One region of the Rossellomorea sp. GQ25 genome, then DNA from elsewhere that is predicted to be linked to it. Evidence: riboswitches for the same ligand, from Rfam matches in the RefSeq annotation. Region 1 holds a riboswitch; the other holds the start of a gene.
The links. Region 1 has a riboswitch for S-adenosylmethionine ahead of AC6CIB_RS12755 (methionine ABC transporter ATP-binding protein). Riboswitches for the same ligand answer to the same signal wherever they lie in the genome.
Positions count from the first base shown of each region.

Region 2: another riboswitch for S-adenosylmethionine. It lies ahead of metK (methionine adenosyltransferase); the one in region 1 lies ahead of AC6CIB_RS12755 (methionine ABC transporter ATP-binding protein).

Region 1 covers NZ_JCAXEQ010000003.1:382,053-397,692, reverse strand. The annotation lists gene sufC (Fe-S cluster assembly ATPase SufC) at 1-745, opposite strand, end outside; gene AC6CIB_RS12775 (YuzK family famiily protein) at 1,096-1,254, opposite strand; gene AC6CIB_RS12770 (carboxymuconolactone decarboxylase family protein) at 1,916-2,281, opposite strand; gene AC6CIB_RS12765 (MetQ/NlpA family ABC transporter substrate-binding protein) at 2,421-3,242, opposite strand; gene AC6CIB_RS12760 (methionine ABC transporter permease) at 3,258-3,926, opposite strand; gene AC6CIB_RS12755 (methionine ABC transporter ATP-binding protein) at 3,923-4,945, opposite strand; SAM riboswitch class I at 5,096-5,202, opposite strand; gene AC6CIB_RS12750 (hypothetical protein) at 5,313-5,663, opposite strand; gene AC6CIB_RS12745 (thioredoxin family protein) at 5,941-6,258, opposite strand; gene AC6CIB_RS12740 (toprim domain-containing protein) at 6,261-6,620, opposite strand; gene AC6CIB_RS12735 (YusG family protein) at 6,802-7,038, opposite strand; gene gcvH (glycine cleavage system protein GcvH) at 7,662-8,045, opposite strand; gene AC6CIB_RS12725 (arsenate reductase family protein) at 8,172-8,528, opposite strand; gene AC6CIB_RS12720 (ArsR/SmtB family transcription factor) at 8,646-8,948, opposite strand; gene AC6CIB_RS12715 (hypothetical protein) at 8,981-9,106, opposite strand; gene AC6CIB_RS12710 (SDR family NAD(P)-dependent oxidoreductase) at 9,107-9,760, opposite strand; gene AC6CIB_RS12705 (acyl-CoA dehydrogenase FadE) at 9,842-11,626, opposite strand; gene AC6CIB_RS12700 (acetyl-CoA C-acetyltransferase) at 11,697-12,875, opposite strand; gene AC6CIB_RS12695 (3-hydroxyacyl-CoA dehydrogenase/enoyl-CoA hydratase family protein) at 12,913-15,297, opposite strand; gene AC6CIB_RS12690 (bifunctional metallophosphatase/5'-nucleotidase) at 15,542-15,640, shown strand, end outside.
Region 2 covers NZ_JCAXEQ010000009.1:16,165-31,804, forward strand. The annotation lists gene AC6CIB_RS20855 (GNAT family N-acetyltransferase) at 152-940, opposite strand; gene AC6CIB_RS20860 (lmo0937 family membrane protein) at 1,183-1,332, shown strand; gene pckA (phosphoenolpyruvate carboxykinase (ATP)) at 1,394-2,983, opposite strand; SAM riboswitch class I at 3,309-3,453, shown strand; gene metK (methionine adenosyltransferase) at 3,665-4,867, shown strand; gene AC6CIB_RS20875 (gamma carbonic anhydrase) at 5,068-5,583, opposite strand; gene AC6CIB_RS20880 (alpha/beta hydrolase) at 5,668-6,471, shown strand; gene tbcS (tetraprenyl-beta-curcumene synthase) at 6,486-7,559, shown strand; gene AC6CIB_RS20890 (immune inhibitor A domain-containing protein) at 7,903-10,281, shown strand; gene AC6CIB_RS20895 (LLM class flavin-dependent oxidoreductase) at 10,398-11,399, shown strand; gene mnmM (tRNA 5-(aminomethyl)-2-thiouridylate-methyltransferase MnmM) at 11,568-12,140, opposite strand; gene mnmL (tRNA modification radical SAM protein MnmL/YtqA) at 12,137-13,102, opposite strand; gene AC6CIB_RS20910 (YtzC family protein) at 13,304-13,597, shown strand; gene AC6CIB_RS20915 (glycogen biosynthesis protein GlgD) at 13,594-13,758, shown strand; gene AC6CIB_RS20920 (MDR family MFS transporter) at 13,914-15,101, shown strand; gene AC6CIB_RS20925 (cupin domain-containing protein) at 15,441-15,640, opposite strand, start outside.

The DNA of each region.
Region 1 (15,640 bases):
CTTCTTTAATCCATTCATATCCTTCTGCTTCAAGGCGTTGTGCTAATTCTTCTCCGCCTGATTTAACAATACGTCCTTGCATCATAACGTGAACATGATCAGGAGTGATGTAGTTAAGAAGACGCTGATAGTGAGTGATGATCAAGCAACCGAAATCCTCACCGCGCATTTTATTGATTCCTTTTGATACAACCTTAAGGGCATCGATATCAAGACCAGAGTCAATCTCGTCAAGGATGGCAATCTTAGGTTGTAACATCATTAATTGAAGGATTTCATTACGCTTCTTCTCTCCACCAGAGAACCCTTCGTTTAAGTAACGCTGTGCCATATCCGGATCCATTTCCAGGTATTCCATTTCAGAATCCATTTTGCGGATGAATTTCATAAGAGAAATCTCTTCGCCTTCTTCGCGACGGCTGTTGATTGCTGAACGTAAGAAGTCCGCATTCGTTACACCGTTGATTTCACTTGGATACTGCATTGCAAGGAATAGACCTACGCGAGCGCGCTCATCCACTTCCATTTCAAGCACATCTTCACCGTCGAAGTGAATACTTCCTTTTGTTACTTCATACTTTGGATGACCCATAATAGCAGAAGATAAAGTAGATTTACCTGTACCATTCGGTCCCATTACTGCGTGGATTTCTCCACCTTTAATTTCAAGGTTAACCCCTTTCAGGATTTCCTTTCCTTCAATCTCAACATGAAGATCTTTGATTGTTAAAGTAGAACCTGCCATGTATATTTACCTCCGTGACTTTATAATGAATTTAAGAATTAAATTCTTTAATCATTCTCAATTTATTCTCATTACAATCTTATAACAAATAAAAGCTATTATCAACTTTTTCAACTATATAGATAGTGTAAACTTGACCAGATAATCCTTTTCTATTGTTGGCATAAAATAAAGGAAAAATGTAGGGATTCCTTGTCCAGTTTCCGGTCGTGAAGAACATCCCGACACTGATACAAGTTTAAATCCATGAGACCGTTCGCTATGTCCATCGATTTTTAAGGCTTGAGGCTGATTGCATAACAATAAAAAACCAGTGCATCGTCTACACTGGTTTCCTTTTTTCTTCCTTATTATATATTAGCGTGCACCTTACGATCAAGTGCAGCAATCATTCTTCTGCTCTCCTTATAGTCCTGCTCTCTTCTTTTCTCTACTTGCATTCTGACATCATGCTTTCGTTTGTACACCTCATAACCAATCCCATGGGCTCCATGCATTGCCTTTTCCATTTCACTTGTGTACGAGATACTCTCAAGAGAGTCGATAATGAATCATTCCTTTCAAGTTTTTAATTACTTTATAACTATACTACCCCCTCGTTCACAAGACAAAACCAGTATAGGGTCATTTTTTCTTATATTTATCCTTATCATCCTAACTTCAAGGGGTTACCTTTAAGTTTTCACAAAATTCCGCCATTATACTGCCAATTAATAGCTTTTTTAATAAATATATATTTTCTTGAATAAGTATTCATAATGTATTGAGCTATTATTGCCCTTTTCACTCCTGCTACAATTGAAGGCTTTCAAAATGACCTCTGTCAACAAGTGTGTGCTTGATGGTGAGGGGAACCGCTCCGCTTGCAGCTAGCGTACCGCCGGCCTCCTCAGCTTAGCCGAACGGGGTCTCCCCACGCCCGTTCTTCCGCAGGAGTCAACGCGGTTCCCCCACCATCTATATGAAATTTTCTTGACAGAGCTTAAAGCTGACAAAACAATACAGAATTTCCAGTATTAAATCGACCACTGCTCTCTTAAAAAGAGGTTGTTTTCTAATAGTGGATTATATAAAAAAATCAACTACTACTTTCTCTGTAAAAAATAACAACAATGTTTAGAAAAGAGCAAAAAAATCGAGAAGGATATCTCCCTCTCGATTTCATTACCCTTATTGCTTTAACTGATTCAAATCCTGAATCGATTGCTGTACTAACGTCACAGCCTGACTCATGACCGCTCCGCCTCCAAATGCAGCCGTTACTCCGAGTGCTTCAAGGATTTCTTCTTCTGAACATCCTTGATCCAGGCATCCTTTTGTGTGGTAGATGATGCAATATTCATCCTGGGAATAAAGACTGATTCCTAACGCGATCAACTGCTTTTCTTTTTTAGAAAGAATCCCTTCTCTAAAGCAGTGCTCAGTGAACGCATTATACTGCTCGGCAAGCTCAGGCATTTTTTCAGTGAAGATTCCAAGTCCCATTTTATAATCATGAAGGGTAGCTTCTGTTGTATTTCTTGGTTCCATCTGCATTTCATTCAGCTCCATTCCAGAAATAGATTCATCGAAAATAGTATGAACCAATAAGGAAATGATTATGTTAAAAATTTGGGGAAACCTTACAATGAAAAAAAACCGATTCTGTACAGTGTCAGAATCGGGTTTGCACACTTTATTCACTTACCGGCACAACGGCTCCATCCCATTCTTCATTAATGAAGTCCTGGATTTCTTTCGAACGTAGTGCTTCCACTAGAGCTTTTACTTCTTCTTTGTTTTCGTCACCTTTGTTAACTGCAATCACATTCACATATGGAGAGTTACTATCTTCAATGGCAATTGAATCTTCAAGAGGTTTCAACCCTGCATCGATAGCATAGTTAGAATTAATGACAACTGCGTCCCCTTCTTCGTTTTCATACATTTGTGGAAGAAGAGCTGCTTCGTACTCATAATCGAATTGGATGTTTCTGGGGTTTTCTTTGATGTCTTCAATTTGTGCTTGCGTATTTTCCACCCCATCCTTTAAAGTGATGAGACCTTTTTTCTCTAATAATGTAAGGATACGTCCATGGTCCGATACAGAGTTACTCATTAAGATCGTAGCGCCTTCAGGAAGCTCCTCGAGAGATTTGTATTTTTTAGAATAAACACCGATTGGCTCAATATGAATTCCGCCTGCATTGACAAAATCATATTCATTTTCCTTCATTTGCAAGTCCATATAAGGTGTGGTCTGGAAATAGTTCGCATCTATATCTCCATTATCCAGATCTTTATTGGGGAGGATATAGTCTTGATACGTTTCAATTTGTAAGTCGATCCCTTTTTCTTCCAAGACAGGCTTCACTTGTTCAAGGATTTCAGCGTGTGGAATATTAGATGCACCTACCACCAATTCCTTTTCGTCATTTCCCGAACCTGAATCACTCCCACATGCTGCTAATCCAAAAATACTTGTTGCTGTTATAACTCCTGCTACCCATTTTTTCATTTAATTTCTCTCCTTTTATCGTTTATCTAATTTATTTGTAAAAAAATCACCCAGTATCTGAATCGCAAACACAATGAGTAAAATCATTATGGTTGCGGCGATCGTCACGTCTTCCCTGCTTCGTTGAAAGCCATCTAAATAAGCTAGGTTACCAAGTCCTCCAGCTCCGATGACCCCGGCCATTGCCGTGTATCCAACAAGGGCGATGGCTGTCACCGTAATCCCTGAAATCAAAGCAGGCATTGATTCTGGTATCAGTACTTTCCATATAATTGTGCTAGTCTTTGCCCCCATTGCTTTCGCGGCTTCGATGACGCCTTTGTTCACTTCTCTTAAAGCAATTTCTACCATGCGGGCGTAAAACGGAGCAGCTCCGATAATCAGTGCCGGCAGAGCTGCATTCGCTCCACGTATTGTGTCCAATAGTAACTTGGTGAATGGAATTAACAACACGATCAAAATAATGAAGGGAATGGATCTGAACACATTTACGACTGCACTTGTAATCGTATATGTCAGTTTGTTATCCCATAGATTTCCCTTTGAAGTAAGGAAGAGCAAAATCCCAAGGATCATTCCGAGTACAAAGGTAATCAATACAGACATCCCGGTCATATACAGGGTTTCGAGGGTTGCTTCCCACATCTTCTCCCAATCAACATTTGGAAATAAATTTTCAATCATCCTCTCAACACCTCCACTTGAACCAGTTGCTCTTCAGCAAACGCCAATGCATCTTTAATGGTTTGTTCATCCCCATCAAGGTGAACAAATAACGTTCCATAGGCACCTTTTTGGGTTTGGGAGATTTGTCCTTGTAGGATGTTTACTTCTAAGTCAAACTTTCTTATCAGCGCGGTGATGAGCGGCTGCTCAGTTGATTCACCTACAAAAGTAAATTTCAGCATTTTTCCATTAGGATATTGCGTCAATAGGTGATCAATGGTTTCACCCGTTTCCTTTACTTGGGAGACTTCTCTTACGAAACGCTTTGTAACTTGCTCTTTTGGATTTCGGAACACTTCCAATACATCCCCGAGTTCCACGACTTTTCCCTGTTCCATGACTGCGACACGGTGACAGATCTTCTGAATCACGTGCATTTCATGAGTGATCAGGACAATCGTCAGCCCTAAGCGTTTATTAATATCCACCAATAAATCAAGGATGGAATCGGTTGTTTGTGGATCTAAAGCGGAAGTAGCTTCATCACATAGAAGGACATCGGGATTGTTAGCAAGCGACCTCGCAATCCCCACTCGTTGTTTCTGTCCGCCGCTCAGTTGAGACGGATAGGCACCTCCTCTGCCTTCCAAGCCTACAAGCTTCAATAATTCATTGGCTCTATGGACTCTCTCTTTCTTTGAAACGCCAGCAATTTCTAATGGGAACTGTATATTTTCTAATACAGTACGAGACCAGAGGAGATTAAAGTGTTGAAAGATCATGCCTATTGACCGTCTTGCTTCCCGAAGCTTTTTACCCTTTACTTGGGAAACGATTTGACCATTCACGTCCACTATTCCATCTGTAGGAACTTCGAGACCATTGAGCATGCGAATCAGCGTACTCTTACCTGCTCCACTATAGCCAATCACTCCAAAAATTTCCCCTTGGGCAATATCAATATCGACCCCATCAACGGCTGAGATCGGACCCGATTTGGATTGATATATTTTCTTCACATCTGAAATGGTAATCATGTTGTATTCCACCTTCTTTCGGAGTAAAACGAGCTGTTTAATCAGAATTATTGTTGTATTCACCTGATGTTTCCTGCTCCTTTTTCTGAAGCAATAAAAAATGCCTTCCTGCGATAAGCAGAAAGGCATAATCATATAGGACTATCCTTTCTCTCATCTTTCAAAGCAAATGCTTTGAGTGAATTGGCACCATTTCAATTTTCATTGACGGTTGCCGGGCTTCAAAGGGCACGTCCCTCCACCTCTCTTAATAAGAGTAAAGTATATTATTTAATTATTTGGAATAGTTAAAGACTCTGAAAATTTGCTACAAGAGAGATTCTATCACCTGATTTAGAGTGTGTCAATTATTTTTTCAGCTTGATGTTTAGACTTCAACCGGCTCTTTTTCTCTGGATCTCGTTAGCCAAAGGACCGACTCCACAAATAATAGCGGACGATACCCTCCCCTTATTTCCAGGGCTCCGTCCTCAATCAGTTGAGACAACCGTTCTTCCCCTGTGAGTAGAGAAACCACTGTGTCCTCCATTCCTTCAATGACGAAGTGAGCATCACCACTTATATCATCTAATACAGCGCACCTCTTACTCGAAATAATAATGCCGTACACGTCACTTCCACAATCAAAATGAAGAATAAATGGGGCGTCTGGAAATAAGAGTCGTAAGTGATATCTTGAATGACACTGATCTACTAATTCCTCTAAATATATTCTCATGAGTACCCTCCCAGTGAAACTTCTATATAATAACAATTCCACTTTTAGGTATTTTCCCCTTCAATACTTTCTCGACATGTTTTGAACCGATCCATCTAATTTGTCGAACAGTAAGAATTTGGATAATTTCTGGTCAAAAAATGATGTCATTCGCAACATTTCCCGAGAAATATGTCTTCGTTTGTAGAAAGAAAATCGTTCTATAATTGGATTTATGAGGAAATAGGTGAAATCAGACAAATAAAAAAGACCTTCTCCCAAAAGGTCTCTTATCCCTCTAACTATCCGCGGTCTCATTTAGGGTTTCATATAAAAATGGCACGGATTGAAAGGCATAAACCCTTTCCTTTTCGACGCCATCCTTAAATAAAAGTAGGCAGGGTACACTTTCGATGGATTGCTCTTCTGCAAATTGGGGCAAGTAATTCAAGTTGGCCTTCGAAAAATGAAAGGATTGTGGAAGCTTCTCCACTACGTCAATCATCTTGCTTGCAACCTGACAGGTACCACACATCGGTGTATAAAGATAAACAGCTTCGAACGCATGGTCTTCAATCGATTGTTTTAAAGTTCCGGTACTACTTACCTCAATCAAAACTAGATCATCCTTTTTCCTAGAAATTCTTTATGAACGTCGATATTGGCTCCAATAAGCACTGACGCGAGGTGATACTCCGGAGCTGCGGCCACTTCCTTGTACATACGATCAATATACAAATGTTCAGCTTCAGGAAACTCACGTTTAAATTGCTTGCGTAGTTTTTCACCTGCATCATCAGCATCTACTAATATATAGACATCCCTTTCCAATAAAGCGTCAATGAGTTCGTCCATTTTCGTAATGCTAATGGTCCCGTTTGTGCAAATAATTTCAATCGGTTCTTTAATGATATCTTTTACTTTTCGTTTGTCAGTTGTTCCTTCGACAATGATTACTTTTTCGTCAAGTTCCATCATGATCATCACCTTATCTTTCATAAATAAGATTACGATAGTATATTCAAATAACAAGAGATGATGTCCACTTTCTACTTATATTTTCTCATGTTTATAAAAAAAAGTGCAAGTGGCTTGCCTAAACCATCTACTTATACGAATGGTGCCAGATTCATTAATGAATCTGGCACCACGAGCCTCTCTAACACCAGCCACCCTCATCACAATCGGTGTATCTTGCTTGATCGCCTTCTGTGGATGTGTAGCTTTGATAAATTTTATTTTCTTTTGCTTCAAAGTTCGGCTCCATGGTTATTCCGTCAAGAGGCAAAGCCATTCTCCCGATTGGCTGATTATCCAAATATAGTTCTACTTCACCATCTCTAAGTTTTCCTGTCACTCTATTGGTTACATCTAATTTCTTAGGCTCAAGTACCATTTGTGTTCATCCTTTCTCGGTGAAAGGCTCTTTTCGCAAATGTTGCTATTTAACAGAAGAAAGTAATAGTTGATTTCCGCTACAGGATGCTCGCTTTCCGCGGGGCGGGCGGTGAGCCTCCTCGTCGCTGCGCTCCTGCGGGGTCTCACCTGTCCCGCTATTCCCGCAGGAGTCGAGCACCTTCCGCTCCAATCAACTTTCCCAGCATGAAGTTTTTCTATTATATAAATTTTTCAGAAGACAAACTCTTTTAAAGAGTGCAGCGGTGGATTTTCTCTCTTAAGGACTAGAAATTCTGCTTTCTTTAGATTTTTTTGTCCAATAAGCTCTGTCAAGCAAGTTTCTTAAAGGTGGTGATGGGAACTGCGTAGACTCCTGCGGAAAAACAGGCGTGCCGAGACCCCGTTCGGCTAAGCCGGGGAGAATATCGGCCGTACGCTAGCTGCAAGTGAAGCGGTTCCCCTCACCATCTAACACTCACTGGTTGACAGAGCCCTGGCAGAACTTATGTTACAAAACAACATACTTTGCAAAAAGAGCCTTGTGAAAAAACGTCTACTCATATGGTACCCAAAATAAAAAACAAAACACCTTGAGAAATTCTCAAGGTGCTACTGAAGAAATTATCCTTCATTAATCATTTCGTCATACTGTTCAGCTGTCATAAGCTTGTCTACTTCTCCAGCATCTGAAGGTTCAACAACGATCATCCATGCTTTTTCGTAAGGTGATTCGTTCACGAATTCAGGGCTATCAGATAGCTCTTCATTCACTTCTACCACTTTACCCGATACAGGCGCATATAGCTCTGAAACGGTTTTAACCGATTCAACACTACCGAATGGCTCGTCCGCTTTAATCTCATCTCCAACCTCTGGTAACTCAACGAATACGATATCGCCCAGCTCAGATTGTGCAAATGATGTGATTCCTACGCGTACATTTTCACCTTCAACTTTGACCCACTCATGTTCTTCTGAATAACGAAGTTCTTTCGGTGTACTCATTCCTATCCCTCCAAATGCTAGTTATACAACCTAATATTGACACACTTTTCATTGAAAAAGCAAGAAAACTAAGCGTGAATAAGGAAACTTTTTCATTGTCCATGATTTGGTAATCATAGACCTCTTTTACTTCCAGGTTTCTTCAAAGGTTTCTTCCTTGAAACCAACTGTCACCTTGTTTCCATCTGCTGTAATTGGACGCTTGATCAGCATCCCGTCTGTGGAAAGGATTTCTAATAATTCCTCATCAGAAGCTGAGTTTACTTTATCTTTCAATCCTAGTTCACGATACTTTTTACCACTTGTATTGAAGAACTTTTTAAGAGGTAAATCACTCTTTTCATATAGGCTTTTAAGCTCGTCTTTAGACGGTGGGTTTTGGACAATATGTATTTCATTCATTGCTATATCTTGATCTTCAAGCCACTTCTTTGCTTTCCGGCACGTACCACACTTTGGATAAGAATAAAAAGTCAACGACATCATTCCACCACCTTTCATTATGATCTGGATGAAGCAAGGCTCCATCCAGCATTCTGTATTGCACGAATCTATCTCTACATTCGACAATATTCTTTATTATCCTTCTTTTAAGAAACATTACTCACATTGTTTTTCAACCGTCTCAACCAGTTCCTTCAAAAGGACGGTTGCATTATCCAATTCAAGAGAATAGAAGCGTTGCGTCCCCCTTTGCTCTAATGACACTAATTGCTGATCTCTCAGGATCTTTAAATGGTGAGAAACAGCAGGGCGCGATAATGTCAGATTTTCAGTAATTTGATTGACCGTAAGAGGTTCTTGTTCGGCAAGAAGTAATATTATGTCCTGACGATAAGGATCACTCAGTGCTTGAAATAATGGAATACAAGCACGAAATGTTTCGATTGCTTTTTGACCCATAGTCTTCTCCCTTCAAACTCATTCACATTCAATTATACCTGTTCTTGTACTTTACGAACAATATTTGTGGCCATTTTCCTGGGTATAAAACTAATGGACCGAGTCAGCAATCTGTTTTTAATACCTGGGATGATAACGGTTTTGTTCTTCGTCATCATTTAGTTATACCCCTCTTCTACCACTTCTTCCACGCTCATCACACCAGACAAAAATAGTTTTGAAGATTGTAGGTCAGCTGCATCGCTGAATCCCGTTTTGGTAGCTCCTGGGCACAAAGCGGTCACTTTCACTCCGTGTGATGTCCATTCATTTGCCAATGCTTCTGAGATAAAAAGGACATACGCTTTGGTTGCATAGTAAACGGCCAATAATGGACCCGGTTGGAATGCGGCTGTTGAGGCTACATTTAGAATTTGTCCACTATTTCTGCCCAACATTTCTTTTCCAAAATACTTGCTTAGCTCTGTAAGGGCAGTTATATTCACTTGAATCATGTCGAGCTCTTTTGATAGCGCTGTTTGCTCGAATTCACCAAACAAACCGAAGCCTGCGTTATTGATAAGGATATCTACCTGAATCTCTTGTGTTTTCACTTCCTCATATAACGTTTCAGATGCTCCAGGTTTGGAAAGGTCTGATGGTATGACGTATGATTTCACTCCGTACTTACTTTCTATTTCTTTTGATAGAGTTCGAAGCTTCTCCTCACTTCTTGCCCCGAGAATCACATCATGACCTGAACCTGCAAATTTATGACTAAAGTGCAAACCGATACCATTTGAAGCTCCTGTAATTAAAACTGTCTTATTCATCTATGATTACCACCTCAACTTCAATGTTCAAACACAAAGGGACGGACCTCCATTCAGAGGTCCGTCCCTTAAACTACTCAATTAAAGTGTATATTTTTCTGCGTCGATCAGCTTTTCTGATGCCGCACGTTTAACTGCGATCACGTTGATCGGTGTATGGCGGGTGAATTTACGAAGTGCGGATAGCATCATCCGCAGTGTGTCACCCGTTTCAGTTGCTACAAGCGTTTCTTTCGCATGTTGTTCGATTTCGTTGAATGCTTCTTGACAGAAGATTTGTGTGTAAAGAAGTTTTTGTTGAGCTTTCTCTACTCCACCTTTTTGAATCGCTTTTTCTGTTCTAAGAACAACGGACTCCATCGCGTAAGCGTTTGAAACGATATCGGCAATGTTCACAAGGATTTCCTGCTCTTTTTCAAGAGCCTTACCGAATTTTTGAGCCGCTAAACCAGCAAGCATCAAGCCGATTTTCTTAGCGTTTTTCATAAGGTATTTTTCCTGAGCAAGTGGCTCATCGCCTACTTCTTCTGGCATAAGCATCATTAATTCCTCTTGAAGTGCCTGTGCTTTTTGAAGTAGTGGAAGTTCACCTTTCATGGCTTTACGGAGGTATGTGCCAGGAACCAGAAGACGATTGATTTCATTCGTTCCTTCAAAAATACGGTTGATACGGGAGTCACGGTACATTCTTTCAATCTCGTATTCCTGCATAAATCCGTATCCACCATGAAGTTGAACACCCTCATCGACTACATAATCCAGTACTTCTGTTGCGAAGAATTTATTCAATGAACACTCAATCGCGTATTCTGCAATCGACTTTGCCACTTCAGTTCCGTTCTTCACTTCTTCATCCGTAAGCTTGCTCATACGATCCTCGAACAATCCTACTGTACGGTAAACGGAGCTTTCTGCTGCGTATAATTTAGACGCCATTGTTGCCAGTTTTTCTTTTGTCAGGTTGAAAGCAGAAATTGGTGTTTTGAATTGCTGACGTTGATTAGTGTATTGTACCGTTACCTCTAATGCACGTTTACTTGCTCCGACAGCCCCTACCCCTAATTTGTAACGGCCGATGTTTAAGATATTGAAGGCAATGATATGACCTTTCCCGCTATCCCCAAGAAGGTTTTCCACTGGAATTTCAGCATCTTCCAGAATTAATGTTCGAGTGGATGAGCTTTTGATACCCATTTTCTTCTCTTCCGGACCAGTTGAAACGCCAGGGAATTCTTTTTCTACGATAAACGCAGAGAAATGCTCCCCATCGATTTTTGCGTACACAACGAATACATCAGCAAATGCAGAGTTCGTGATCCACTGCTTCTCACCATTTAAAATGTAGTGAGTACCTTCTGCATTCAATTTAGCTGTCGTTTTGGCTCCCAGAGCATCTGAACCTGAACCCGGCTCTGTTAATGCGTATGCTGCCAGTTTCTCACCAGTTGCCAGTGGAGGAAGGTATTTTTGCTTTTGCTCTTCGTTACCGAACAGAACGATTGGCAGTGAACCGATTCCAACGTGTGCACCGTGAGAAATGGAGAATCCACCTGCGCGGGACATTTTTTCAGCAATCAGTGCCGAGCTTACTTTGTCTAATCCAAGACCGCCGTATTCTTCAGGAACATCTGCCCCTAGAAGCCCGAGATCTCCCGCTTCTTTTAATAGACGAACAGAGTGGTCAAATTCATGGTTTTCCAGATTATCAATCACAGGTACCACTTCATTTAACACATAATCCTCGGTTGTTTTGGCAATCATTTTTTGTTCATCAGAGTATTCCTCCGGTGTGAAAACTTGCTCACAGCTTACATCTTCAATTAAAAAACTTCCACCCTTGATCAGCTTTTCTGTTTGATTCGCCATTTCGAATCCCCCTAAAAATTATTATTTTGAAGGAGTAAGGTGCCTCGGCATTCGAGGTCCTTCCCTCCTATTAACCTATTAATTCAAAGACGCCGGCTGCACCCATACCGCCGCCGATACACATGGTGACGATACCGAATTGTTGGTTTCTGCGTTTCATTTCGTGTACGAGGGAAAGGGTCAGCTTCGCACCTGTACAACCCAGTGGATGACCAAGAGCGATGGCTCCACCGTTTACGTTCACTTTTTCTTCATCTAATCCCAGCTGACGAATGACTTGGATGGATTGAGAAGCGAATGCTTCATTCAGCTCAAAAAGTCCGATATCCGACAGCTCCAATCCTGCCATTTTCAATGCGCGTGGAATTGCTTCGACTGGACCGATTCCCATGATCTCAGGTGGCACTCCCGCTACGGCAAAACTTCTGAATTTCGCCATAGGCTGAAGACCAAGGGTTCCTGCTTTTTCACGATCCATCACCATGACCGCTGCCGCGCCGTCACTCGTTTGTGAAGAATTCCCTGCTGTTACAGACCCCTTCACATTGAATGCCGGGCGTAACTTAGCCAGTACTTCCGAACTTGTTTCAGCACGTACACCTTCGTCTTTTGAAAATTGGAATGATTTCTCGACCAGTTTACTTTCATTGCTTACTGAACGATGAAGCACATCAACCGGTACGATTTCATCGTCGAATTTCCCATCTGCGATCGCTTTTGCCGCTTTTTGGTGACTTCTTACTGCGAATGCATCTTGATCTTCACGGGATACACCGAACTTTCTTGCCACCTGCTCAGCTGTGTGCCCCATACTCATGTAGTATTGAGGCGCATTTTCAGCTAACCTGGCATTCGGACGGACTACGTGACCCATCATGGGAACAAGACTCATGGATTCAGCTCCACCTGCAATCGCCGTATCAGAGTGACCAAGCATGATTTTTTCTGCAGCATAAGCAATGGATTGCAATCCAGATGAACAATAACGGTTAATCGTAATCGCCGGTACTGAATCAGGCAGTCCTGCAAGACCACCGATATTTCTTGCCATGTTTAACCCTTGTTCTGCTTCAGGCATCGCGCATCCGATGATCAAATCATCGATATTGCCTTCATAGTTTCCTGCACGTTTGAGGGTTTCTTTAACTACAAGTGCCCCAAGATCATCTGGTCGCACCTGTGCTAATGATCCTTTTCTTGATTTTCCGACTGGTGTTCTTGCACCAGCAACAATGACTGCTTCACGCATGAAATTCCCCCGCTTTCTAATATGGTGTAAACGCTGATTAATTGCGTAATGGTTTTCCTTTAACAAGCATGTGCTGCATTCTTTGTTGTGATTTCGGCTGTGCAACAAGACTCAGGAACGCTTCTCTTTCAAGGTCCAACAGGTACTGTTCATCAACTTCTGTTCCGTACGGTACTTTTCCACCTGCGATCACGTAAGCAAGCTTTTTCGCGATCATCAGATCATGTTCTGAAATAAAGCCTGATTGGAGCATGGATTGAGCTCCAAGAAGAAGGGTTGCATATCCTGTTTCACCGACAACGGGTACTTTCTTACGGATCGGAGCTGAGTATCCACCTTCGTATAGGCTTAGTGCAGCCTGTTTTGCATCGTATAGCAGATGATCATTGTTTACACTTACTCCATCTGCTTTATTTAAGAAGTTGTTGTCTCTAGCTTCATCACCAGATGTGGAAACCTTCGCCGTAGCAATCGTTTCGAATACTTTATTGGCCACTTTTTGAAGATCGAATTCCACTCCATTTGGAAGGTTCGCTAAGTGCTTCATATAAAGCTCTTTGTTTCCACCGCCTCCAGGGATCAAACCAACACCAACTTCCACTAAGCCCATGTACGTTTCCATGGAAGCCTGGATGTGGGCAGCCGGTAAGCAAACTTCGCTCCCTCCGCCTAATGTCATGCCGAATGGTGCTGCTACAACTGGTTTCGTTGAATATTTGATCTTCATCATCGCCTGCTGGAAGTGTCGCACGACCATATCGATTTCAAAGACGTTGTCATCCTGCGCTTCCATGAGAATCATGGCAAGGTTCGCTCCAACACAGAAGTTCTTGCCCTGGTTTCCGATGACGAGTCCTTTGTAATTTTTCTCTACTTCATCAACTGCAAAATTAATCATTTGCGTAATATCTAATCCAATGGCGTTATTTGGAGAATGGAATTCAAGAAGCGCGATTCCATCACCGATATCAATTAAGCTTGCTCCGGAATTCTTTTTGATCAGCTTCCCTTGCGTCTTAAGCGCCTTTAAGTCGAGTGCCTTCGGGTTTCGCTCTACAAGTTGGTAGTCTCCATGGTGATAGAAGTAACGCTCTCCATCTTCTTCTTTATAGAAAGTGGAGTGACCTTCAACGAGCATGGTTTCCACCCACCCAGGTACCTTGAAGCCTTCTTCTTTCATACGGGTTACAGACTTTTCAACTCCGATCGCATCCCATGTTTCAAATGGACCCAGTTCCCAGCCGAAGCCCCATTTCATGGCCTGGTCGATGCCTACGATATCATCAGCGATTTCACCGTGCAGCTGGGCTGAATAGATTAAGACCGGGGACATGATATTCCATAGGAGCGTGCCTGCTTGATCTTTCGCATATACAAGTGATTTTATTTTATTTTTTAAGCCTTTTTCATTTTTCGCCATTTCAAGTGAAGCGGTTTTCAACTTTTGGCGTGGCTGATACTCCATTGTTTCAGGATTAAGCTCCAGAATCTCTTTTCCTTGTTTCAGGAAAAATCCCTGTCCACTCTTACTTCCCAGCCATCCATTCTCAAGCATTTTTTGCATGAAGGATGGTACTTCAAATACCTTTTGCTCTTCACCATCTACCTGGTCGTACACATTCTTCGCTACATGTGCGAATGTATCAAGTCCAACCACATCAAGTGTACGGAAAGTGGCACTTTTCGGTCTTCCGATCGTTGGTCCCGTGATAGAATCAACTTCTCCTACAGAGTAGCCGCCTTTCAGCATTTCTTGAACAGTAATGAGCAATCCATACGTTCCGATCCGGTTTGCAATGAAGTTCGGCGTATCTTTCGCCATCACGACACCCTTACCAAGGATGTCTTCACCAAATGTCTTCATGAAACTGACTACTTCCGGATCCGTCTTCTTCGTTGGAATCACTTCAAGAAGCTTTAAGTAACGAGGCGGATTGAAGAAATGCGTGCCTAAGAAATTCTTTTGGAAATCATCGCTTCGCCCTTCTGACATAGCCTCGATTGAAATCCCGGATGTATTTGAACTGATGATGCTACCCGGTTTTCGATAGCGTTCCACTTGTTCGAACACTTTCTTCTTGATATCTAAATTCTCGACGACTACTTCAATCACCCAGTCACAATCCCCGATATTTGTAAGATCATCCTCGAAGTTGCCTGCTGTAATAAGTGAAGCGTTTTGCTTTGATGTCAATGGCGCCGGTTTTTGTTTGAAGAGCTTTTTTAAAGCGTTTTCACTAAATTGATTACGAAACGCCTTGCTCTCTTCTGTCAGTCCCTTTGCTTTATGTTCGTCGGTTAATTCTCTTGGTACGATATCTAATAACATTGTCGGGATGCCGATATTTGCAAGATGAGCGGCAATCCCTGAACCCATGACTCCTGATCCTAACACTGCGGCTTTCTGAATTCTACGAACCAATGGTATTTCCCCCTTTTACACACTTTGAATGAATACTCATTCATTTTTTATTCAAAAAAAAGACTCGAATGAGTTCCTGTTACATCTAATATATCTGATTTTCTAAAATATCGCAATATTTAAAAGACTAAAAATGATAAATTTTACAAAAACTTTGGTGTTTTTACTGTGTCATGTTCTTCCTGGATAATGTAAACTTGATACACAAGAATGTACTGAAAATTTTAAGGATATGGAGGATGGAATGAAAAAACATACGACATCTATCACGATTCTTGAAACCAGTGATATTCACGGGCATATATTCCCTTACTATTATGGAACTAAGAAAAAGGCAACCGTT
Region 2 (15,640 bases), on a different contig from region 1:
AAATCATGCTCTCTCCCACTTTATGACCCGGATTCAACATTTTATAATCCTTTTGTTGAAAAGCTACAACATTCAAAAAGATGCCTTAGATTCAAAAAATGAATCAAAGGCATCTTTTTTTCAGTGATAGTCTTTTTTTGGAGTCACCTTTTTAAAATTTATACATAGACCAATACCCTATGTCCTTGAATCCGATTCGCTTATAAATTTTTCCTGCTTCTGGATTATCATAGAATAAGCACAGTTCTTTTCCTTCTTCTAATACATCACGACAAAGCTTCGTCATGCACTCGGTCGCATATCCTTTTTTCTTATACTCAGGATGTGTGCATACAGCGACAATCATCGCAGACATACTGTTTTCAGCGGTTGTGGAAGAAGAAGAAACAAATTTTCCATCTTTTTCTACGTAATAACTTCTCGAAACTCCGACTTCCATGCTATGTTTTCTTTTTTCTACACTAAAATCGCCGCCACTGAACTCAGGAATACTGATTAACAGGTCCACTATTTTAGGTATATCAGTGAGGGTAGCCTCTTTCACATGTGGCAGATCATCATCTTTCATTGAGGAATGGTTGTCACATTTCGCATAGTACATATGTCTTTTGGATTTAATTTCTCTGGATAAAAAGGGTTCAACCTGCGTCACGATCCTTTTTAATCCGGAAACGATGCTGTAGTCTTCAGTCTCATTAATGATTCCGGCAAACCCTTCCACATCAAATTCACCCATGGAAAAAGGGATGAAGTTTTCTCTGTATTTAAGGAGAATTCCCCTAAGATTCCCTTCCGTATCAAAGTCGCCCCAGATTTTCTGGAATTCCTGTTCATACCCAAAGGCTTCAATATCCCCGATAATAAACAAATTCTCAGCAGGCTGCTGATGAATGAGTTGCTGGCAAATATCATGATCTTGTTCTGTAAGCTGTCTGATCATCTCGTTTCCCCCCCCCTGTAAATAATCATTATCATACCAAAATTAGAAATATTTAGTAAAGTATTATTTTTAGGGGAATTTCAATAATAGATATACAAGTGAAAATGCCATTTGTATAAATTCAGATGGACTAACAGAAGTTAAAAATAGGTGAAAAATTTTCAGTTGAAATACCATGTGTAGTTTTAAAGTCATCGAATTAGGGAATCTTAGCATCAAACAACGTTATGAGGAGGGAAACTATGCTTTGGACCATTATTGGAATTCTTTTAGTCCTTTGGTTACTTGGATTGATTTTTAAAATCGGAGGGGCAATCATCCATGTTTTACTCGTTATTGCCATTGTTGTCTTTTTATTTAACAGAATAACCGGGCGAAAGAAAGGGCTATAACCCCTTTATAATGTCAAAGGTCCGTCCCTCGAATTCGAGGGACGGACCTTTGTTATATAGACTATTTAACGGCTGGGCCGCCTTTAAGTTCGATTTCAGATGGTACGTTTGAGAATTTTTTGAAGTTTTCGTTGAATTTGTGGGCAAGTTCTTTTGCCTTCACTTCATAGGCTGCTACATTGGACCAGGTTCTCTTTGGTTGAAGCACTTCGTCTGGAACACCAGGGACGTGAACAGGGATGTTCAGACCAAAGATGTCGTCCGTTTCTGTTTCTACGTGAGTCAGTTCCCCTTCAAGAGCTGCTTGAACCATAGCACGAGTGTAAGATAACTTCATGCGGTTACCAACACCGTATTCTCCACCGGTCCAACCAGTGTTCACTAAGAATACTTGTGCGTTGTGCTCATCGATTTTCTTCCCAAGCATCTCAGCATAACGAGTTGCAGGGAGTGGCAGGAAAGGTGAGCCAAAGCATGTTGAGAATGTGGCCTGTGGTGAAGTGATTCCGCGCTCAGTACCTGCAAGCTTCGATGTGTATCCGCTCAAGAAGTGGTACATTGCCTGTTCTTTCGTCAGTTTGCTGATTGGAGGTAATACCCCGAATGCATCTGCGGTTAAGAATACAATGGTATTTGGATGTCCTGCAACACTTGGTTCAATGATGTTTTCCATCGCTTGAAGAGAGTACGCAGCACGGGTATTTTCTGTTAAAGTGTTGTCCTCATAATCAGGGATGCGGGAATTGTCATCGAGAACCACATTTTCAAGGACAGAACCAAAACGGATCGCATCAAAGATTTGTGGCTCCTTTTCACGTGTCAGACCAATACACTTAGCGTAGCAGCCGCCTTCGATATTGAATACACCGTTCGGAGACCATCCGTGCTCATCATCGCCGATTAAACGACGGTTTGGATCTGCGGACAATGTTGTTTTTCCTGTGCCGGATAAACCGAAGAACAATGCCACATCTCCTTCACGTCCGACATTTGAAGAACAGTGCATGGAAAGGATATCGGATTCGGGAAGCACGTAGTTCATGACAGAGAAGATCGATTTCTTCATTTCACCTGCATACTCAGTTCCGCCAATTAAGACAATTCTTCTTTCAAATGATACAATGATAAATGTTTCAGAGTGAGTTCCGTCTACTGCTGGATCTGCCTTGAAGTTCGGGGCAGAAACGACGGTGAATTCTGATTGATGACCCTTTAGCTCTTCTTGTGTAGGGCGAATGAATAATTGGTGAGCGAAAAGATTATGCCAAGCGAATTCGTTGATCACTTGAATCGGTAGTCTATGTTTTGGGTCAGCACCTGCGAACCCTTTAAATGAAAATACTTCTTCTTTTTCTTTTAAGTAATCTAATACTTTTGTATATAGTTTATCGAATGATTCTGAAGAGATTGGTTGATTGACAGAACCCCACTCAATCTTATCCTTCGTGGATGGTTCTTCTACAATGAATTTATCCTTAGGAGAGCGTCCTGTGTATTTACCAGTTTCTGCTCTGACTGCACCTGATGATGTTAAAACGCCTTCATTTCGTTGAAGGACTTTTTCAACTAGTTGGGAAACAGATAATTGTTCCTGAATGTTTTGACCGTTAAGTAATTCTGTTAATTCATTAGACATGCTCACTGAATTCATTAGAACCCTTCCTTTATATAAATTTAATGATCTCGTTTGCTTCACAAAAATAGTATAACACAATTGAACCATTAGTCTATACTATTTATTCAATTTTATAATGTGTCTTCATATTGTCACATTTTTCGTCCAAATATAGCTTGTATCTTCTTATATATATGTAAAAAATATCATAATGTTTAGCCTCATTACCTAATTAGGTTATTTTATGAGGACAAGTTAGGTTGGAATCATGAAAGGAGTAAGCTTGAATGGTTAAACATGTCACTCGAAAAAAAGTTGACACCCTTTGTCCTAAACGTTATCATTGTTCCTTGAACGGATACTCTTATCCTGAGCTGGTGGAGGGAGCAGACCCTATGAAACCCAGCAACCTGCTAAATAGTGAATGGATCCTTTCTGTCTGAAACGATCCGATTAAGCGAAGGTGCTAAACTGAGGCAAGGTCTATGAACCTTGAACGATAAGAGAGAAAAGGCGCGGCTATGATCTGAAACCTTTCCTCTAATGCTTTTTTCGGGGAAGGGTTTTTTCTGTTTATAGTGGATCAAATGCACATAATTCATGATTTTCTTATAAAAAATTCATGTTTACTTCATACTACTTAGGGAAATGAGTACCGTATCTGTTTAATGTTTTGTTAGACCAAAGTCTAGCAATTACGCTTAAGGAGGAACCTTGATGTCAACTAAACGTCGTCTGTTTACATCTGAGTCCGTAACCGAAGGACATCCAGATAAAATTTGTGACCAAATCTCTGATTCAATTCTTGATGCAATTCTTACAAATGATCCGAATGCTCGTGTAGCATGTGAAACCTCTGTTACGACGGGTCTTGTTCTTGTTGCAGGTGAAATTACAACGAGTACATATGTCGATATTCCAAAAATCGTTCGTGAAACGATCCGTGAAATTGGCTACACTCGTGCAAAATATGGCTTTGATGCTGAAACATGTGCCGTATTAACATCCATCGATGAGCAATCTGCTGATATCGCTCAAGGTGTAGATCAGGCACTTGAAGCCCGTGAAGGTCAAATGACAGATGAAGAAATCGATGCAATCGGTGCAGGTGACCAGGGGTTAATGTTTGGGTTCGCTTGTAATGAAACGAAAGAGCTTATGCCTCTTCCGATTTCCCTTGCACACAAAATCTCCCGTCGTTTAACAGAAGTTCGTAAAGAAGAGATCCTTCCTTACCTGCGTCCCGATGGAAAAACTCAAGTAACGGTTGAATATGATGAAAACGATAAGCCGGTTCGTATTGACACGATCGTTATCTCAACTCAGCATCACCCTGAAGTGACGCTTGAGCAAATCCAACGTAACTTAAAAGAATATGTCATCGACCCTGTTGTACCGAAAGAACTGATCGATGAGCAAACAAAATACTTCATCAACCCAACTGGTCGTTTCGTTATCGGCGGTCCACAAGGTGATGCAGGGTTAACAGGCCGTAAAATCATCGTTGACACATACGGCGGATACGCTCGTCACGGTGGCGGTGCATTCTCTGGTAAGGATGCAACGAAAGTGGACCGTTCAGCGGCTTATGCAGCACGTTATGTAGCGAAGAACATTGTGGCAGCTGGTTTAGCTGAAAAATGTGAAGTTCAATTAGCGTATGCGATTGGGGTTGCTCAACCGGTATCCATCTCCGTTGATACATTTGGAACAGGAAAAGTATCAGAAGACGTACTAATTGATGTTGTTCGCAATAATTTTGACCTGCGTCCTGCAGGAATCATCAAAATGCTGGACCTTCGTCGTCCGATCTACAAGCAGACAGCTGCTTACGGACACTTTGGCCGTAACGATATTGATCTTCCTTGGGAGCGTACAAACAAAGCAGAAGCATTAAAAGCGGAAGCGTTAAGCGAATAAGGAAAGATAGAGATAGAAGGGACCAACACTTTTTTAGGGTGTTGGTCTTTTTGGCAATTTCGGATTTGGCGAAGCTTGTTGGTTCGTGTCGAATGTCAGATGAACCCTAAGTAGAAGATCCACCCCTTTTTTCCCCAGTCACACATGAAAAAATTCCATGAGTAATCTAATGAAGGTTGGGGTATCCCAAGTATAGGATATTAAAATGGTTTGATGCTTTTATAATATTGTCCTTTTTCTGCGTATTCTTTCGAAATTCGCTTCATTTCGCTAATATCATGTTCATTTAACTCTCTCACTACTTTTGCTGGACGACCGAATGCCAGCGTGTTGGGAGGAATGACTTTCCCTTGTGGAACAAGGCTTCCCGCCCCAATAAATGCTCCTTCACCAATTTCAGCATTATCGAGAATGATCGACCCCATTCCGATTAGAGCTTTTTTTCGGATTTTGCAGCTATGTAGAATCACTCCATGACCTATGGTTACTTCATCTTCAAGAATAAGAGGGTTATTTGGACTCTGATGAAGCATGGAATTATCCTGTATATTTACTTTATTACCGATTTTTGTTGGAGCCACATCCCCTCTGATGACGGTGTTAAACCAGATGCTGGACTCTTCACCGATCTCCACATCCCCGGAGATGGTCACATAATCGGCAATGTATGCCGAGTGAGCGATGATTGGTTTTTTATCATAATATGGATAGAGCATTTTTTACTACCCCTTTCAATAATATTTACTATAATAATGGTAGCAGAATTCATTCACATAGAGAACTATTAAGGAGGAATTGCCATGTGGAAATGGGAAACAGATCAAGAAGCAAAGGCAGTCATCGTTATCATTCATGGAGCAATGGAGCATCATGGTCGGTACGGTTGGCTCATTGAAATGTGGCGTGCAGCAGGCTATCATGTCATCATGGGGGATTTACCGGGTCAGGGTATGACATCGAGAAGTAAAAGAGGACATATTGATGCGTTTGATGAATATATAGTGGAAGTGAAAGATTGGGTACAGGCAGCTTATCAATTTGAATTGCCTGTATTTGTGATTGGACATAGTATGGGTGGGCTTGTTGCGGTTCGTATGCTTCAGGAAACCCATGTAAACCTGGCAGGTGTGATATTGTCCTCGCCTTGTTTAGGCTTGGTTACGACCCCGTCAAGACCGATCGAGCTCTTGTCTTACGGTTTGAATAAGATCGCTCCCATGGTGAAGTTTCCATCAGGATTAACGATCGATATGGCAACGAGAAATGCAGATGTACGTGAAATTGACAGCAACGATTCACTCTATATCACCAAGGTGTCTGTCCGTTGGTACAGGGAACTCTCCCAAGCGATAAAACTGGCTTTTGTAAACCTGGAAAAAATGCCAGACGTCCCTCTGTTGGTGTTGCAGGCTGGTGACGACAAAATCGTCGATAAAAAAGCAGTGAAAAAATGGTTCAACGAACTGTCTTTATCTGAAATGCATTACAAAGAGTGGCCGAAATGCTATCATGAAATCTATAATGAACCAGAAAGAGAAGATATCTTTGAATACTCCAAGATCTTCATTGAAAGTCGTTTGAAAGCGCTAGGATACATTTTGTAAAAGAGGTGGTATAGGTGTCGATCCCAAGTGATCCCTTTTCGTTAATGACAAGAGTATACCGAAATGTTTTTCCGATTGTTCATAAAGAATTAGATGAGTGGAAGAGGCGGGCAGAAGCGATCCCCAATCAGGAATTAAGAAGTCAGGCCCTTGCCAGTATCGAGCATAAAACGTTTCACTGTGAAGGTGGATCAATCCTTTCCCTGCTGGCACTGGACCAAAAAGAAGACACGATTCGATTTATCGTCGCCTATCAAACGATAAGCGATTATTTGGATAATCTGTGTGATCGAAGCGTTTCCCTGGATCCAGATGATTTTGCCCTTCTTCATCAATCCATGAAAGACGCCCTAACGGTGGGTGCAGTGCCTGTCAATTACTATGCTTTAAGGACCGATCAGGATGATGGGGGGTATCTGAGTGATTTAGTGCTTACCTGTCAGTCCGTTCTTGAAGCATTACATCACTATGACAGCATCAAAAAGGATCTTATCCTGCTTTGTGAATACTACTGCGACTTGCAGATACATAAACATGTAAAAAAAGAAGAAAGAGTAGGAAGGCTGCAGAATTGGTTTGAAACTCACCGTTCGAACCTTCCCGAAATGAACTGGTACGAGTTTTCCGCCTGCTCCGGATCGACACTTGGCATTTTCTGTTTAGTGTCATACGCGTGCCGAAGCGATTTTCAGCCATCTTATACAGAAAAAATCAAACATGGATATTTTCCATACATTCAAGGTTTACACATTCTTCTTGATTATTTCATCGATCAGGATGAGGACCATGAGGGGGGAGACCTGAACTTCTGCTTCTATTACGAGGATGATGAGCATTTAAAAGAGCGTCTGCTTCATTTCCTTCAGAAAGCCGACGAACACACCCATGAACTGCCCCATGCCCATTTTCACCGCCTGATCAACAAAGGACTCATCGGCGTCTACCTGTCAGACGACAAGGCAAACAAACAAGAAAAAGTACAATCCTTCTCCAAACAATTCATCGCACAAGCCGGCTGGATCACCAGATTCTTCTACATCAACGGAAAAATCTACCGTAAATGGAGAAATCGCAAAAAAACATCCTGAAAAAGAGGGACGGACCTTCGAAACTAGTTTCGAAGGTCCGTCCCTCTTTTTGTCTGTTTTATCAAACTATAGTCGGGTGAAGGAATACTAAATTCGACCTTAAATACCATAATTATACAAATATTAACCGCTTACATCTTTCGATTTATGATAATTTACCCATTTTACAATCAGTAGAATATCATACTATTTACCTAAAAATATATTATTTCGTCATACTAAATAACTAATATATTCTGAAAATATTTACTTTTCAGAATAATGGAGTATATTTTAATTAGTGTAAAAATTTAGTACATAAAAAGAGGGGGAAACGTTTTTGAAATCTCGTAAAGTATTATCGATGGCCATGGTTGCGGCATTAAGTGTAGGGGCATTTGCTGTACCTGCATCAGCTGCAACCACAGTGCCTGAGAATGTGTTAGCGAAGCCAACGGTGAAACATGATCATATACATGGAGGGCCTTTTGATTTAGGCATTGCGAATGACGAACGCCTGATTGAAATGCTGAAAGATGAAGGCAAGATTAAGCAAAATGCGACACCTGCTGAAGCGGAGAAAGCATTGCAAAAGTTCCTGAAAGCGAAAGCGGATTCTGCTGAAAAAGAAGCAGGAGAAGGAGAACTAGAAGGTGAAGAATCAGAAGCGAAGGTTAAGCTTCAAAAAGAAATGAAGAATAACAGCTTGACTTCAGGTAAGGGAAATAAGCTTGGACAAGCTAAGAAGAATGCACCAGCTTCTGTAGAAGAAGAAGCGTATGACGGTGAAATGCGTACGGATAAGGTATTGGTTCTTTTAGTTGATTATCCTGACAGAGAGCATAATAACATGAAACCTGAGGAAACGGACATGTATTATGAAGGTGAAGATGCTTATTCCCGTGAGCATTATCAAGATATGTTGTTTGGTACAGGTGGTTGGACAGGTCCAGACGGTAAAACATATGTATCGATGAAGCAATATTATGAACAGCAGTCAGGTGGAAGCTATTCTGTTGAAGGTGAAGTTGCCGGGTGGTATACAGCAAGTAAGCCTGCAGCAGCATATGGTGGAAATGATCCACAGCCTGACGGAAGTGATGTAAATGCACGAGGTCTTGTAAAAGAAGCTTTAGCAGCAGCAGCGGCAGATCCAAACGTAAACATTTCCGACTATGACCAATGGGATCGTTATGACCTTGATGGAGATGGTAACTATCTTGAGGCAGACGGTCTGGTTGACCACTTAATGGTTATTCACTCAGGTGTGGGTGAAGAAGCTGGTGGAGGAGAATTAGGATCTGATGCAATCTGGTCTCATCGCTGGAATCTTGGTGGGGTTCATGCTCTTCCAGGAACTGAAGCAACAGTTCCATATTGGGGTGGAGCGATGGCTGCTTATGATTACACCATCGAACCTGAGGACGGTGCAGTTGGAGTCATGGCCCACGAATTCGGGCATGACCTGGGTCTTCCTGATGAATACGATACTCAGTACACTGGTACAGGTGAACCGGTAAGCTACTGGTCCATCATGGCAAGCGGCAGCTGGGCCGGGGATATTCCTGGTACTCAGCCTACAGGGTTCAGTCCTTATATGAAGGAAATGCTTCAAGAATCAGCGGTTGTTGATATTACCGGGACAAAAGGTAATTGGTTAACGGGTACTGAAGTGAACGTTGATGATGTTGATGGAAAAGGGTTCGAAGTTCTTCTTGACGAAGCAAACACAAAAGGAACAAACAACGACGTAGTGAAAGTAAATCTTCCTCAAAAAGAAACAGTCATCAATGAGCCTGCAAGTGGTGAAAAAGAGTACTTCTCAGGAAGTGCAGATGACTTACACAATTATTTAACTACTACTGTGGATTTAACGAATGCAACATCTGCAGCGTTCAATTTCAAAGCTTGGTATGACATTGAAACGGACTGGGATTATGCATATGTAACGGTTAACGGTGAGCCTGTTGCGAGTGGCATTACTACTAATACAAATCCTAACGACTCTAATCTTGGAAATGGAATCACGGGTTCTTCTAACGGATGGATTGACGCTTCTTTCGACCTTTCAGCTTATGCTGGTCAGGAAGTTGAAGTTGCCATTGAGTATGTAACAGATGCTGCCGTTTCAAATCCTGGCCTTTATGCAGACGATCTTTCTGTAGTGGTGGATGGAGAAGAAGTATTGTTTGATGACGCTGAAGGCGATGCTAAATTTAGTCTAGACGGATTCACTGAGGACGACGGTATCAAACGCTCCGACCATTACTACCTACTGGAATGGCGCAGCCACAATGGTGTAGATGAAGGTCTGGCCAACATCCGCCGTGGTGCAAGCTTAATGAAATATGATGGTGGTCTAGTAGTATGGTACGTTGACAAACAATTCAGCGAAAACTGGACAGGAGCTCATCCTGGAGATGGATTCGTTGGAGTTGTCGACGCAGACCAAAAGACAAACTATTGGAGCGACGGTACAGCTGGATCGACCCGTTACCAGGTTCACGATGCTGCATTCAGCCTGAATAAGTCCGAGAAAATGTTCTTAGATTATTCTGATATTACTGGTATCACAATGAAAGACAACCACACTGCACGTAACCCATTATTTGACGACAGTGCGGATTACAGCAACAAAGGTATGGTAGACGCTGGACGTAACGTACCGAATTACGGATTAAAATTCCGTGTGGTAGGCCAAAGTGCTGACGGTACTGTAGGTAAGGTATTACTGTACAAATAATTCAAACCATTAAAGGGTGACTGCCATCTCGGCCGTCACCCTTTAAGCATGTTAGTGGACATTTTTTACTACTGAATTGATAATAATACTCACATCAATTAAAGGAGATGTCCATTTTGACTATCAAGTTAAGCGTATTAGATCAGTCACCCATTTCAGAAGGAATGAGCCCACAAGAGGCTTTAAATCATACAGTAAAATTAGCACAACATACCGAGAAATTAGGGTTTGAACGTTTCTGGGTATCAGAACATCATGATTCAACGGGTCTTGCGGGTTCCTCACCGGAGGTATTGATCGCTCACCTGGTACAGAATACGTCAAGAATCCGTGTCGGTTCGGGAGGGGTCATGCTTCCTCATTACTCTTCATATAAAGTAGCGGAGAACTTCCGATTGCTTGAAGCGCTGAATCCGAATCGGATTGACCTAGGTTTGGGTAGGGCACCTGGCGGAATGCCGATGGCAACGATGGCCCTGCACGACGGGAAGCCGAGGGACGTCAATCGATATCCTGAACAAATCGATGATCTGCTGGGGTATTTAACCGATTCAATACCGGATACTCATCCTTATCAAGGATTAACGGCAGCCCCGATGATCGAAACGATGCCGGAAGTTTGGATGCTCGGCTCAAGTCCGTCCAGTGCGATGCTGGCAGCACAAAAAGGATTACCTTATACCTTTGCCCAGTTTATTAACGGGGAGGGCGGCGCTCAATATACACAGGCTTACAGAAATAACTTTGTTCCTTCCGAGTATTTGAAGGAGCCCAAAAACATCGTAGCCGTGTTTGCCATCTGTGCTGAAACGGATGAAGAAGCAGAAAGAGTCGCATCCAGCATAGACTTAGCGATCTTAATGATTGAACAAGGCATGCGTTCAAACGGGACACCAAGTCCTGAAAAAGCGGCAGCTTATCAGTACACGCCATTTGAAGAAATGAGAGTTCGTGAAAATCGCAAACGCATGGTCGTGGGAAATCCTAAAAAAGTGAAAGAACAACTACTTTCACTAAGTGAACAGTACCAAACAGATGAAATCATGCTCGTCAGCATCACATACGACTTCCAGGACAAGCTCAAATCATTCGAATTAATCGCAAACGAACTGTTATAAAAATAGGGACGGACCTCGAAAAGGTCCGTCCCTATTTTTTATTGGCCAGCTTCAGGGCTTAGAGGTTCGAGGTCATAAGCCAAACTCACCAAAAAGGTAAAAACCAGCCTTTTCGGCAAGTTCAGCTTACGCTTGTCGCCTCTAGGCAAAGCTCTTCCGCTTTTCTATTTATCTTTTCTCCAATGCCACAATAAATGGAGGATTGTTTAGTTGGTTCATGAATTGATAGCGAAGGACGTGGACGTAGTTTTGGTCCAGTTTTTCCACGTAGCGAAGGATATAATCCCGTTCTACCGCTCCTTCCGGGTGCCCGTGATAAATGACAAGGACGAGGATCCCTTCAGGTGCCATCATTTCCAGGATTTGATTCAAGGCGAGTATCGTTGTTTTCGGACGGGTGACAATTTCCTTGTCGCCGCCGGGTAAGTACCCAAGGTTAAAAATTGCGCCTGTCACTTTCCCGTGATGGACGGGAGGAATGACGTTCATCACTGTCTCATGCCCTTGGTGAAAGAGTGTAACCCGGTGAGCAAGCTCATGGGTGATGAGCTGTTCTTTGGTGCTTTCTATTGCGTCCTCTTGGATATCAAAACCGTATACACGGCCATTTTCTCCCACTAACCGAGCCAGGAATAAAGTGTCATGTCCATTCCCGAGTGTTGCGTCTATTGTAATATCTCCGGGTTTGACAGAGCGTTCCAGAAGCTCCCTTGCAAAAGGTAAGATTCGATCTAATTTCATGCTTTCACATCCACTTTATAAAATTTTCCCTGCCAGCTGTCCCGGCGTTTTAGTTCATCATCAATCGCGTTCAATACACTCCATTTATTCACGCTCCACATCGGTCCGATCATCAAGTCTATAGGTCCGTCCCCCGTAATGCGGTGAACGATCATCTCAGGTGGAATGATTTCCAGCTGATTGCAAACCAATTTCACGTAATGATCGAAATCCATGAAGTCGAGCAGTCCTTTTTCATATTGCTTGACCATGGGAGTTCCTTTCAGCAAATGCAAGAGGTGAATTTTAATTCCCTGGACGTCAAGTTTGGCCACTTCACGTGTTGTTTCCATCATCATTTCTTCATTTTCTTGAGGAAGTCCGTTAATAATATGAGAACAGACCCGTATACCGTGTTTTCTTAATTTATTGACACCTTCGACATAGCACTGATAATCGTGGGCACGATTGATCAAGCCGGCAGTTTTTTCATGAACGGTTTGCAGGCCCAGTTCTACCCATAAATAGGTTCTTTCGTTCAATTCAGCTAAGTATTCGACCACATCGTCAGGAAGACAATCCGGACGGGTAGCGATGGAAATACCTACAACACCATCTTGCTCGAGAACTGATTCATATTTCTCTCTTAGCACATCCACAGGTGCGTGAGTGTTTGTGAATGCTTGGAAATACGCCATATACTTACCGTCTTTCCACTTCTTATGCATTCTTTGTTTAATGTCATTGAATTGCTTTTCTAAAGAGTCGACCCTGCTGCCGGCAAAGTCCCCTGAGCCGGCAGCACTGCAAAAGGTACAACCGCCATGGGCAACCGTTCCATCCCGATTCGGGCAATCGAAGCCGCCATCCAAAGCAACCTTAAAGACTTTATGTCCAAAGTGATTTCGTAAATGGTAGTTCCACGTATGATATCGTTTTAAATCTGTGGCATATGGAAATGGGTTTGTCTCGATGACAAACACCTCCTACGTTTCAATGTGTAAAACAGTATGTATGACGCTCAAAAAGATTTTAACATGAACACGGGGTCAAATGTATCCTGCATAGATAAATAGGCGAAGATTACCACTTCTGAAACGGGCAATCAGGTTCAAACTAAGGTGGAGGAGAGTAAGGATAGGACCTTCCTCTTCTTTATTCTATACGTCAAGGAGGTAGTCGAAATGGCAACAAGAAATTCGGTTGATGAATGCATTCAAAAGTGTGAAGATGCCATTCGTTACGCTCAAGAACAATATAAATCAGGGACACAGCAAGAGCATTACCATGATGTGGAGTACACTCAAGCCATGCAGCAGCTTGAAGAAGCGGTAAATGATGTGGCTCATTTAGCCAATAGCGCCAACTCTCAACAACGTGAACAATTGCATCGCATGAGACTTCAGCTTCAGACCTTACAAAATGAGATGATTTTGTTGGATCACGATCCAAATGTAGTAGGAGGTAAATTACATTGACTACACGTTCTGACAAAAAAAACCCTGAACAAAAGACACGCAGTGATTTCCGTAAATTAGATACAGAATTCGGGGCTGAAAACAATCCTGTCAAAGCTGCAAAAAAGCGCTACGAAAAACAGGGACAGCCTGTTAAATCTAATCATCATAATGGAAAATAACGGACTGAAATTAGGTGCTCTTACTAATGGGGCACCTAGTTTTTTTAAGTTATGAAAAAGAACATCTATTTTGAGAAATAATTCTTGCCCCCTTTCACAAAAAAGAGTAAAATCCTTTTGGGACTCGAAATAAATTGATGAAAGGGGGCAGAATGATGCCCAAATCATTATGGTTGCTTGTCATTGGAATGATGGTGAATGTGACAGGTGCCTCTTTTTTATGGCCTCTTAATACCATTTATCTACATGAGAATTTAGGGAAGTCACTGTCTGTAGCGGGAATTGTGCTGATGATGAACGCTGGAGCGAGTGTAATCGGAAATCTGATCGGGGGAACACTTTTTGATAAGTTTGGTGGATACCGCTCGATATTAGTAGGAATTTCCATTACCTTGACTGCTCTGGTCGGGATGAATATTTGGCATGGCTGGCCTCACTATGTGGTCTTCTTGACCATTGTTGGATTTGGCTCGGGAATCGTCTTTCCTTCCATGTATGCCATGGCAGGTTCCGTATGGCCTGAAGGTGGCCGGAAAGCATTCAATTCCGTCTATGTGGCGCAAAATATTGGAGTTGCTGTTGGCGCTGCATTAGGTGGGTTCGTCGCCTCATTTTCCTTTAACTATATATTCTTAGCGAATCTTAGTATGTATATCGTATTTTTCTTCATTGCCTTATTGGGTTATCGAAACATTTCTGTTAATGCTCATCAAACATCCGTTTTGAATGAGTCTAAGGTGATAAGGGATAAATCGAAACTGAAGGCTTTGCTCTTCATTTGTATTGCCTATTTATTATGCTGGATGGGCTATGTTCAATGGCAGTCCACCATTGCGACATATACGCAGGAAATCAATATCAGCCTGAAACAATACAGCTTATTGTGGACGATCAATGGAGCATTGATCGTGCTTGCACAGCCGCTTTTATCAAAAGCCATCAAACGTTTTGAACATAATTTAAAGCTTCAAATTATGATTGGGACGATTATTTTCATGGTTTCGTTCGCAGTGGCTTCGATTGCCGATCAATTTCAATGGTTTGCCATTGCGATGATCATTCTGACGATCGGTGAAATGCTCATATGGCCGGCTGTTCCTACGATAGCTAACTCACTTGCTCCAAAAGGTAGAGAAGGGTTCTATCAGGGAATCGTGAATAGTACAGCAACAGGAGGAAGAATGATCGGACCGTTTATCGGAGGAGTATTAGTGGACGTATTCAGCATGCAGGTGCTGTTTATGACGTTGATCGCTTTCTTCTTGGTCTCATTAGTCATTACGAGTCAATATGACCGACCGTTGAAAAAGAAAAGCGCAGTCTCCGTATCGGTTCAACAATAAAGAAACCCCCAATGAGGATTCATTGGGGGTTTCTCCATATAAAAAGGGCTCCCGTTTCCTACGGAAGCCCACTTGCAAAAAATTGAGGCGAGAGATCAGCAAACGCCACATCGTTTGTTGTCACAAGGACGTGATCCCCGACTTACACAATTCAGCTCATCGCTATAATAGAATAGCATAGGACTTAAAAGAAAACAAGACTATTTTACAAAAAAATAATCTAACCACTTAGATTATAGGAATTTCAAGAAATATTTATAGTCGTTTCAAAGAAGCGTTACTATAGAGAAATAGGAATGGGAAAATCGAATAAAAAACGTAATCGATTGGATGCTAACGTTAGTTTAATCCTTTTTTCTTGAGCCAATATTTTAAGAGTGGACCCGTTTCTCCAAACACAGGGTCCGATGATGGACGCGGAACGTTCTTAATTTCAATCAATACACTCGGCCGTTCTCGTAATGAACCTTTTTTCACATTATAATCATCACCGTTCGGATAGGCACCTGAGACTTTAAAGTCGGGACTTGCGGATAATT